Regions from separate parts of the Streptomyces sp. NPDC111520 genome, predicted to be linked through region 1. Evidence: riboswitches for the same ligand, from Rfam matches in the RefSeq annotation. Region 1 holds a riboswitch; each other region holds the start of a gene.
The links. Region 1 has a riboswitch for cobalamin ahead of ACZ7MY_RS28960 (cobalamin biosynthesis protein). Riboswitches for the same ligand answer to the same signal wherever they lie in the genome.

Region 1 (3,243 bases):
CCCCGCCCCGGTCGATGTCGCCGACCACGACCACCGGGAGCCGGGCGGCCCGCGCCAGGCCCATGTTGACGATGTCGCCCCGCCGCAGGTTGATCTCGGCCGGGCTGCCGGCGCCCTCGCAGATCACCGCGTCGTACCGGCCGCGCAGCTCCTCCAGGCAGTCCGTGACGGTCCGCAGCAGCTCCGCGCGGCTCCCGTTGTGGTAGCCGCGCGCGCTCATCTCGCCCACCGCGCGCCCCAGCAGGACGACCTGGCTCGTCCGGTCCCCGCCGGGTTTGAGCAGCACCGGGTTCATCAGGGCCGTGGGCTCCACGCGGGCCGCCTGCGCCTGCATCGCCTGGGCCCGGCCGATCTCTGCGCCCTCACGGGTGACGTACGAGTTCAGCGACATGTTCTGCGCCTTGAACGGCGCCACGGACACGCCCTGCCGCGCCAGCCACCGGCAGATCCCCGCCGTGACGACGCTCTTGCCGGCGTCCGACGTGGTCCCCGCGACCAGCAGGCCCCCGCCCCTCATGCGTGCCTCCTCCGACTCCGGGCGACCGCGCCCCACGCCAGGCGTCCGCCCACCGCGACCGCCAGCGCCAGCGCGCCGACCCGCCGCGACAGGCGCGCCGCCCGTTCGATGTCCCCTGCCTCCACCGGCCGGTTCCCCGCCCCGAGCACGGGCCGGTGCTCCACCCGCCCGCCATAGGCAAGCGTCCCCCCGAGGCGTACGCCCAACGCCCCCGCGAACGACGCCTCCACGGGCCCCGCGTTCGGGCTGGGGTGCCGGGAGCCGTCCCTGCGCCAGGTACGCCACGCCCCCCGCGGGTCGGGCCCGGCGAGCACCGCGAGCGCGGCGGTCAGCCGGGCGCCGGGGTAGCCGGCCACGTCGTCCAGCCGGGCCGCGGCCCAGCCGAAACTCCGGTGACGCAGCGACTTGTGACCCACCATCGCGTCGAGGGTGTTCACCGCCCGGAAGCCCACCAGCCCGGGCACGCCGCCCAGCGCGCCCCACACCAGCGCGCCGACGACGGCGTCCGAGGTGTTCTCCGCGACGGACTCCACGACCGCCCGCGCCAACTGCGCCTCGTCCAGCGCCTGAGGGTCGCGGCCGCACAGATGGGGCAGCCGCTCGCGTGCCGCCTCCGTGTCGCCGGCGGACAGGGCGGCGCCGATGGCACGCGCCTCCCGGACCAGGGAGGTCCCGCCGAGCACGGCCCAGGTCGCCGCCGCCGTCAGGGCGACGGACGCGGGGCCGGAACGGCGCACCGCACGCTGCAGCCCCGCCGCGGCCGCCACGGCGCCACCCGCGCACAGGACGGTGTGGAGGGCGCCGCGGCCGCGGTGGTCGCGCCACAACGCGCGTTCCAGGCGGGCGGCGGCACTCCCGAACACCGCCACGGGGTGACCGCGCCGCGGGTCGGCGAAACCGAGGTCGGCGAGCCAGCCGAGGGCCGCACCGGCGGCGAACACGCACGGCGCCGCGGCGCCGGTGTCGGGTGAACGGCCGGAGCCGCGCATCGCAGGAGTCCTCACTCAGGGTCCGCGCCCTGGTTCGACGTGACCGGCGACGAGAGTCTCCTGGCTCCCGGATCGGCGGGACCCCCGGCCTTCCAGCCCTTCCTCGGGCCGTGGCCATGGGCGGGGGTCCGCTCCCCGGTGACAGTGGCGGGACCGCGCCGGATTCGCACCGGACTTCCTCTCCTGCCGCCGTTTGGCGGTTCCGATACCACCACGGGCCGCTCCGGCCCGTCAACTCACCGCCACTGCCTGTGGAAAAGAAGAAACCCCAGCTCACGGCCGGAAAGCCGGGAGCTGAGGTCAACTTCACACCGCGGTGCGCGGTGACGTGCGGGTCAGGCGACGATCAGGTGGATCCCGTACGCCACCGCCGCCGCGCAGAGCGCGAAGCACAGGTAGGCGCCGGTGCGGGCGAGGGCGGTGGAGCCGCCCGTGGTGGAGGTGCCCGTCTCGCCGCCGGCCGTGCCCTGCTTGGACAGGCCGACGATGCCGAGGGTGAACAGGCCGACGAGTCCGACGGTCACGGCGAGGCTGACGCCGAAGACGGAGCCGAGGGCAGCCCAGTCGATGTGCATGGTGCTGGTTCCTTCCGGGGCCGGTGCGGCGCCGCCGTCAGGCGGAGGCCTTGGCGGGGTCGGTGTCGGCGGCGGTCGCGGTCAGGCCCGCGGGCGGCGGGATCACGGCGGCGATGGCCGTCGTGATGACGCCCGGCTCCTGGTCGTCGTGGGCGGCGTTGACGTTGGTGTGGTCGACGGGCTTGCGGCGGGAGGCGATCCAGATCGTGGTGCAGGCGGCCAGCGCCAGGACGGCGACCGCCGTGACGCCCCAGTCGCCCTGGTCGGCCAGGAGCGCGGCGCCGGCGGCGACCAGTCCCGCGGCCGGCAGGGTGAGCCCCCACGCGGCGAACATCCGTCCCGCGGTGCTCCAGCGGACGACGCCGCCCTTGCGGCCGACGCCGGCGCCCATGACGGAGCCGGAGCAGACCTGCGTGGTGGAGAGCGAGAAGCCGAGGTGCGAGGAGGCCAGGATGACGGTGGCGGCGCCGGTCTGGGCGGCGAAGCCCTGCGGCGGCTGGATGTCGGTGATGCCCTTGCCCATGGTGCGGATGATCCGCCACCCACCGATGAAGGTGCCGAGCGCGATGGCGAGGCCGGCCGAGACGATGACCCACAGCGGCGGGTCGGAGTCGGGGGCGACGACGTTGCCGGCGATCAGGGCGAGGGTGATGACACCCATGGTCTTCTGCGCGTCGTTGGTGCCGTGCGCGAGGGAGACCAGACCGGCCGAGGCGATCTGCCCGGCCCGGTAGCCCTTGGCGGTGGCGGCCGGGTCGGCGTTGCGGCCGATGCGGTAGGTCAGGCGGGTCGCCAGCATCGCGGCGACACCGGCGACCACCGGGGCGCAGACGGCCGGGATCAGGACCTTCATGACGACCGCGTCGCCGTTGATCGAGCCGAACCCGGCCGAGGCGACGGAGGCGCCGATGAGGCCGCCGAAGAGGGCGTGGGAGGAGCTGGAGGGGAGACCCGCCAGCCAGGTCAGCAGGTTCCAGACGATCGCGCCGACGAGCCCCGCGAAGATGACCTCGGGCTTGATGCCCGTGCTCTCGTCGAGGATGCCGCCGGAGATCGTCTTCGCCACCTCGACGGAGAGGAAGGCGCCGACGAGGTTGAGCACGGCGGACATGGCCACCGCCGTCTTGGGCTTGAGTGCGCCAGTGGAGATGGTGGTCGCCAT
Region 2 (3,243 bases), on a different contig from region 1:
GCTCTGCGTGCAGGTAGGGCAGGCCGCACCACGGACCGATGACCGGCACCCATCCCTTGAGGGCCGGACGTGGGAGGACCGTTCGGAGGGATCGTGGGCGATGCGCCCGGTGCCGGCTGCGCGTCGGGTGCGCCTCCGTCCCGGAAGGCGTCAGCCGCCGCTCGCCGTTCGCGCCGCCCAGCGATCCTCCACCCTGGCGAGGCGCCAGTAGGCGATCGCGACGGCCCACACGGCCACGAACAGGCCGACGATCACGTAGCCGACGTTGTCGAGGTCGAGTCCCGCCACCCAGCCCGTGAAGCCGTCCGTCATGTCGAGCTTGTCGTGCAGGACACCGATGAGCTCGATGGTGCCGATGAGGAAGGCGACCGCGATCGACAGACCGGTGATCGTGAGGTTGTAGTAGACCTTGCGGACCGGGTTGGAGAACGCCCACTGGTAGGCGAAGTTCATGAAGGTCCCGTCGAGCGTGTCGAACAGGCTCATGCCGGCGGCGAACAGCAGCGGCAGGCAGAGGATCGCGTACCACGGCAGTCCCGCCGCGGCCCCGCTGCCGGCCATGACCATGAGCGCCACCTCGGTGGCCGTGTCGAAGCCCAGCCCGAACAGGAAGCCCAGGGGGTACATCTGGCCCGGGCGCGTGATCGCCTTCGTCAGCCGGCCCAGGATCCTGTTCATGAAGCCGCGCGAGTCCAGGTGCGCCTCGAGTGCGGACTCGTCGAAGGACCCCCGGCGCATGCTCCTGAAGACCCGGAGGATGCCCAGCAGCGCGACGAGGTTGAGCGCGGCGATGGCGTAGAGGAAGGTTCCCGAGACGGTGGTGCCGACCAGCCCGAGCGTCTGGTGGGTGCCGGAGTCCTCGTCGGCGAGGGTGCCGGCGAGCTGCGTGCCCCCGGCGACGAGGGCCGCCAGCGCCACGACGACGCTCGAGTGCCCGAGGGCGAACCAGAAGCCCACCGAGACGGGCCGCTTGCCGTCCGCCATGAGCTTGCGCGTGGTGTTGTCGATGGCGGCGATGTGGTCGGCGTCGAAGGCGTGCCGCATCCCCAGCGTGTACGCGGTGATGCCGAGGCCGAGACCGAAGGCCTTGGAGCCGACCTCGTAGTGGTTCGGCACCACGAGGAGGAAGAGGATCCCGAAGGCGACGACGTGCAGAGCCACGATCACCGCCATCAGGCCGACGGTGCGGACGGTGTCCTCGCGCCGCCAGCGGAAGGCCCCGGGCAGGTCGGATGTGGGCAGGGTCATGCGGTCACGCTCCAGCACCTCGTGGATCACTTCGTGAGATGCCGCGGCCGGTCTCCTGGCTTACGGGCGAAGCGCGCCCGCCTCTGCCTTCCCGGCCTTGGTGAGGCCAGTGGCACCGCCGATGGCGGAAGAGGCGGGAACTACCCGATCACAGTGGCGAGGGCCGCTCCGGAGTGAGCTTGTGTCAGCTGTCACCGGTCTTCCCGAGCACCGCGGCGCAACCACCCTAGATTCCCTGGTGGGAGGCCTGCAAGGCTCCGGGACCGGAGGGGTTGAAGATCACATCCGGGCCTGCGGAGGCGTCGCCCGTGCACCCCGTGCCCGACCGGCGGCCCGCCCGTGCCGGCGGCTCCCCGCCGCAGGCGGACGGACCCGTCCGGCGGTGGTGCTCGGTGTGCCGCTGCCGACGGCCGACGATAAACTCAGGCCGACAAGCCGCACGCTCCGGAGCAGGTACGTCGCCGGGTCCGTCTCCCCCCGCCCTTTGGCGCCGCGCACACGATTCGGGCGCTCTTGGCATCCCCGGGGTCACCGGGCCGGCGAAGTCCACGGACGGATGGCGCAACAAGGCGAGGCGGCGCTGACGCCGCGATCCCCATCGGACGGATCCACGTGAACCCACAGAATGCCGGCACCTCCCCTACGGCGACCAGTCGCTGGTTCCGGACCATCAGGCCCGCTCCGGCCCCCACGCTGCGACTCGTGTGCTTCCCGCACGCGGGAGGAACCGCCAACTTCTTCCGTCCGTGGAAGGGTCTCGTACCCGAAGGCGTGGAACTGCTCGCCGCCCAGTACCCGGCGCGCGAGAGCCGCTTCCTGGACGCTCCGGCCGAGACGATGGACGAGCTGGTCGCGGACCTCGCCGGCGCGTCCCGTGAACTTTTCGACGTCCCTGTCGCCTTCTTCGGACACAGCATGGGGGCGTCCGTCGCCTATGAGCTCGCCACTCGCCTGAGGGAGGAACACGGGCGGACCGTGACCGCACTGTTCGTGTCGGGACGCGGCGGCCCGGGGAAGGAGCGGAGGAGGCCGGGGCTGGCGGACGCGGGCGACGAGGAGCTGATCGCGGACCTGTCCGAGATGGGCGGCACACAGGCCGAGGTGTTCCGCGACCCCGCGTTGGTCGAGCTCGTGCTGCCCGCGATCCGCGCGGACTACCGCCTGCTGGAACGCTACGACGCCCGCGTTCCCGACGAGGACTCCCGTCTCGACGTTCCCGTTGTCGCGTACTACGGGAACGGTGAGAAGGACCTCGATCACGAATCCGTCATGGCGTGGTCGGCGATCACGAGGGCGAGTTTCGATTTCCGGTCCTTCGAAGGCGGCCATTTCTACCTCGTGGAAGAAGCCGACAGCCTCGTGAGGGACCTCCTCGCACGGCTCCGGACAGCGAACTGATTCCTGCTGTCCCGGTGGAGCGTGGGGCCCACGCGCGATCCCGCGCGTGGGCCCCGGATGTCACTTCGAACGCCCCGTCAGGACGGCGGCCAGTACGGCCCCCACCTGAAGCAGGGGCCCGGGCCTGGTCATGTCGTTGTGCGAGGCGGCGACAGGATGGATGTGCAGGCTCCCGTCGACGTAGGGCGCCCACCGCCGGATGACTTCCTCCTGCGGGTACCCGGTACCGGTCGCGGGGAAGTGGAGGACGTCTCCGGTGAAGTGTCCCGGCGTGGCGCGCCGGACCATCCGCCAGTTGTCCCGGGTGTTCCGCACGACCCCTCGGACGTGGTCCTCGGTCAGCTCCCGCAGGTCGGCCATCTCCTCCTTGATGATCTCCAGTGCCCCGGGCACGGTGAGCGGTTGTCCCGCGGTGTCCACCGTGAGCCCCAGGGCGTGCAGGAGCTGGACCAGGACGGTGTGGTCGTCGGCCTCTCCATGGACGGCGTCGGTGTCCGGCGGGTAGGCGTCCATCATGGCCAGCAGGGCCACCTCCTGCCCGGCCTGCTGGAGCCGTACCGCGACGGCGTGCGCGAGGTTGCCGCCCATGGACCAGCC
Region 3 (3,243 bases), on a different contig from region 1:
CGGTCATCGGCCAGATCGGCTACATCGGCCTGACCGCCTTCGTGCTCAACGTCGTGGTGACCGTCGTCCTCACCTTCGTCCTGCGGGCCCTCAAGGCCCCAGAGGGCGTCGACGAGACCAGCCAGGCCGACTTCACGGCCGACGCCGGCGACCCGGGCGTGCAGAAGGACCTGCCGGTGGGCGCCGGTCACTGACCGCCGCACCGGCCACGAGCACGGGCCGCCGCCCTGGGACGGGGTGGCGGCCCGTCGTCATGCGGTACGGGCGGCCGGCACCGGGCAGCGGAAGGTGCGCCGGTACGCCTGGGGGGTGGTGCCCACCCAGCGGGCGAAGTGGTGGCGCAGGGTGGCCGCGTTGCCGAATCCGGCGCGCGCGGCGACGGCGTCCACCGTCTCGTCGGTGCCCTCCAGCAACTCCCTGGCCAGCAGGACGCGCTGGCCCAGCAGCCAGCGGTAGGGCGTCGTACCGGTCTCCTGCTGGAAGCGGCGGGCGAAGGTGCGTGGCGACATGTGCGCCCGGGCGGCCAGTTCGTCGACGGTGACCTCGCGGTCCAGGTGCCGTTCCATCCACGCCAGGACCTCGCCCACGGTGTCGCAGCGGGTGCGCGGCAGCGGTCGGTCGACGTACTGGGCCTGGCCGCCCTCCCGGTGCGGCGGCACCACCATGCGCCGGGCGATGGCGTTGGCCACGTCGCTGCCCTGCTCCTTGCGCACCAGGTGCAGGCAGGCGTCGATCCCGGCGGCGGTGCCGGCCGAGGTGATCACCGGGTCCTCGTCCACGTAGAGCACGTCGGGCTCTACCCGCACCCGGGGGTAGCGCCGCGCCAGTTCCTCCGCGTGCTTCCAGTGGACGGCGCAGCGGCGGCCGTCCAGCAGGCCGGCGGCGGCCAACGCGAAGACCCCCGAGCAGACGCTGAGCACCCGCGCCCCGCGTCCGACGGCACGGTTCAGCGCGTCCAGCAGCTCCGGCGGGTACTCCCGGTCCACATAGGAGTCGCCGGCCGGCACCGCGACCAGGTCGGCCTCCTCCAGCCGTTCCAGTCCGTGCCGGGTGCCGACGGTGAACCCGGCGGGCGTCGTCAGCGTCGGGCTCTCCGCGGAGGCCACGGCGAAGTCGTAGGCCGGCAGACCGTCGTCCGACCGGTCGATTCCGAACACCTCGCAGACGACCCCGAGTTCGAAGGGATGGACTCCGTCGAGCAGGACCACGGCCACGTTCTGCAGCATGCCTCCAGGATGGCAGACCGGCCGTAGGGCGTGGCAGGATTTCGCGGTAGCACGTCAGTCCTGCCACTCCCGGCAGGGCCGCGCGAGGAGGAGAGTCGAGGGCATGGAAACCTTCCTCGCCACGGTCACCGCACTGGTCTTCTTCCTGGCCCTGGCCCTCGCGGCCCTGACCGGACACGTCCACGACTCCCGCGACGGCCACGACTGGCACCGGTGAACTCGTCGCTCTGTAACCGCGTCGACACAACATCTGGTGGTGTCACCAGCGGGCGCCACTAGATGTATGCTCAACTCCGCTGTCGCCGCAGGGGAAGCCGGTGGGAATCCGGGACTGCCCCGCAACGGTGTGCGGGCGCCCCAGGGCATACCCGCGAGTCCGAGTACCTGCCGACGGCACCGTCCGGCGCGCCGTCCGGACGGTGAAGTGTCCGGGCCTCGCGGGTTGGGCCGGCGGACGCGCCGCGGCATGCCCTGGCCTGCCCCGCGTGCGCCCCGTCGCTCCTCCGCGTCGCCGCCGTACGAGGGAGAGAGCACACGTGACCATCGCGCCCGCCGCACCCGCCACCGCATCGGACCCTGCCTCAACCGGGGCCGAACTGCTGCGCACCCTGACGGAACTGACCGCAGACCTCCCCGACACCGACCCCGGCCGGGTCGCCGCCGCCGCGCTGCGCGGCCGCAGTGCCGCCGCGGACGAGGCGGAACTGCGGGCGCTGGCCACCGAGGCCGCCGCCGGACTGATCGCGGAGGACCCGCAGTACTCGCGGCTCGCCGCCCGTCTGCTCACCCTCGCCATCGCCGACGAGGCGGCGGGCGAGGGCGCGGTCTCCTTCTCCGCGTCCATCGCCGTGGGCCACCGCGAAGGCCTGATCGCCGACGGCACCGCCGCCTTCGTCGCCGAGCACGCCGGCCGGCTGGACGCCCTGGTCGACACCGCGCTCGCCGACGGCGCCGACGACCGCTTCGGCTACTTCGGCCTGCGCACCCTGCACAGCCGCTACCTTCTGCGCCACCCGATCTCCCGCCAGGTCGTCGAGACCCCGCAGCACTTCATGCTCCGCGTCGCCTGCGGCCTGGCCGAGGACGGCACCAGCCGCTCGGTGGACGAGGTCGCGGCGCTCTACGGACTGATGAGCCGGCTGGACTACCTGCCCAGCTCCCCCACGCTCTTCAACTCCGGCACCCGGCACCCGCAGATGTCCTCCTGCTACCTGCTGGACTCCCCGCTGGACGAGCTGGACTCCATCTACGACCGCTACCACCAGGTGGCCCGGCTGTCCAAGCACGCCGGCGGCATCGGTCTGTCCTACTCCCGCATCCGCTCCCGCGGCTCGCTGATCCGCGGCACCAACGGGCACTCCAACGGCATCGTCCCGTTCCTGCGCACCCTCGACGCCTCCGTCGCCGCCGTGAACCAGGGCGGCCGCCGCAAGGGCGCGGCCTGCGTCTACCTGGAGACCTGGCACGCGGACATCGAGGAGTTCCTGGAACTGCGCGACAACACCGGCGAGGAGGCGCGCCGCACCCACAACCTGAACCTGGCGCACTGGATCCCGGACGAGTTCATGCGCCGTGTCGACACCGACGGCACCTGGTCGCTGTTCTCCCCCGCCGACGTGCCCGAGCTGGCCGACCTGTGGGGCGAGGAGTTCGACGCCGCCTACCGCAAGGCCGAGGCCGCGGGCCTGGCCCGCAAGACCCTCCCGGCGCGGGAGCTGTACGGCCGCATGATGCGCACCCTCGCGCAGACCGGCAACGGCTGGATGACCTTCAAGGACGCCTCCAACCGCACCGCCAACCAGACCGCCGAGCCCGGCCGCGTCATCCACTCCTCCAACCTCTGCACGGAGATCCTGGAGGTCACGAACGACGGCGAGACCGCGGTCTGCAACCTCGGTTCGGTCAACCTCGGTGCGTTCGTGGGTGAGGACGGCTCGATCGACTGGGAGCGGCTGGACGCCACCGTCCGCACCGCCGTGACCTTCCTCGACCGCGTCGTGGACATCAACTTCTACCC

Region 2: it holds a riboswitch for cobalamin, as region 1 does, so the genes downstream of both, nicT (Nickel transporter NicT) here and ACZ7MY_RS28960 (cobalamin biosynthesis protein) in region 1, are expected to answer to the same signal.
Region 3: it holds a riboswitch for cobalamin, as region 1 does, so the genes downstream of both, ACZ7MY_RS32290 (ribonucleoside-diphosphate reductase subunit alpha) here and ACZ7MY_RS28960 (cobalamin biosynthesis protein) in region 1, are expected to answer to the same signal.

The regions. Positions count from the first base shown of each region.
Region 1 is NZ_JBVKBW010000013.1:164,506-167,748, forward strand. It holds gene ACZ7MY_RS28955 (cobyric acid synthase) at 1-517, opposite strand, end outside; gene ACZ7MY_RS28960 (cobalamin biosynthesis protein) at 514-1,506, opposite strand; cobalamin riboswitch at 1,561-1,686, opposite strand; gene ACZ7MY_RS28965 (hypothetical protein) at 1,842-2,081, opposite strand; gene ACZ7MY_RS28970 (inorganic phosphate transporter) at 2,119-3,243, opposite strand, start outside.
Region 2 is NZ_JBVKBW010000004.1:580,441-583,683, forward strand. It holds gene nicT (Nickel transporter NicT) at 151-1,248, opposite strand; cobalamin riboswitch at 1,277-1,478, opposite strand; gene ACZ7MY_RS12165 (thioesterase II family protein) at 1,861-2,646, shown strand; gene ACZ7MY_RS12170 (non-ribosomal peptide synthase/polyketide synthase) at 2,707-3,243, opposite strand, start outside.
Region 3 is NZ_JBVKBW010000017.1:830-4,072, forward strand. It holds partial or broken gene ACZ7MY_RS32280 (sodium:solute symporter family transporter) at 1-194, shown strand, start outside; gene ACZ7MY_RS32285 (GlxA family transcriptional regulator) at 252-1,226, opposite strand; cobalamin riboswitch at 1,473-1,632, shown strand; gene ACZ7MY_RS32290 (ribonucleoside-diphosphate reductase subunit alpha) at 1,763-3,243, shown strand, end outside.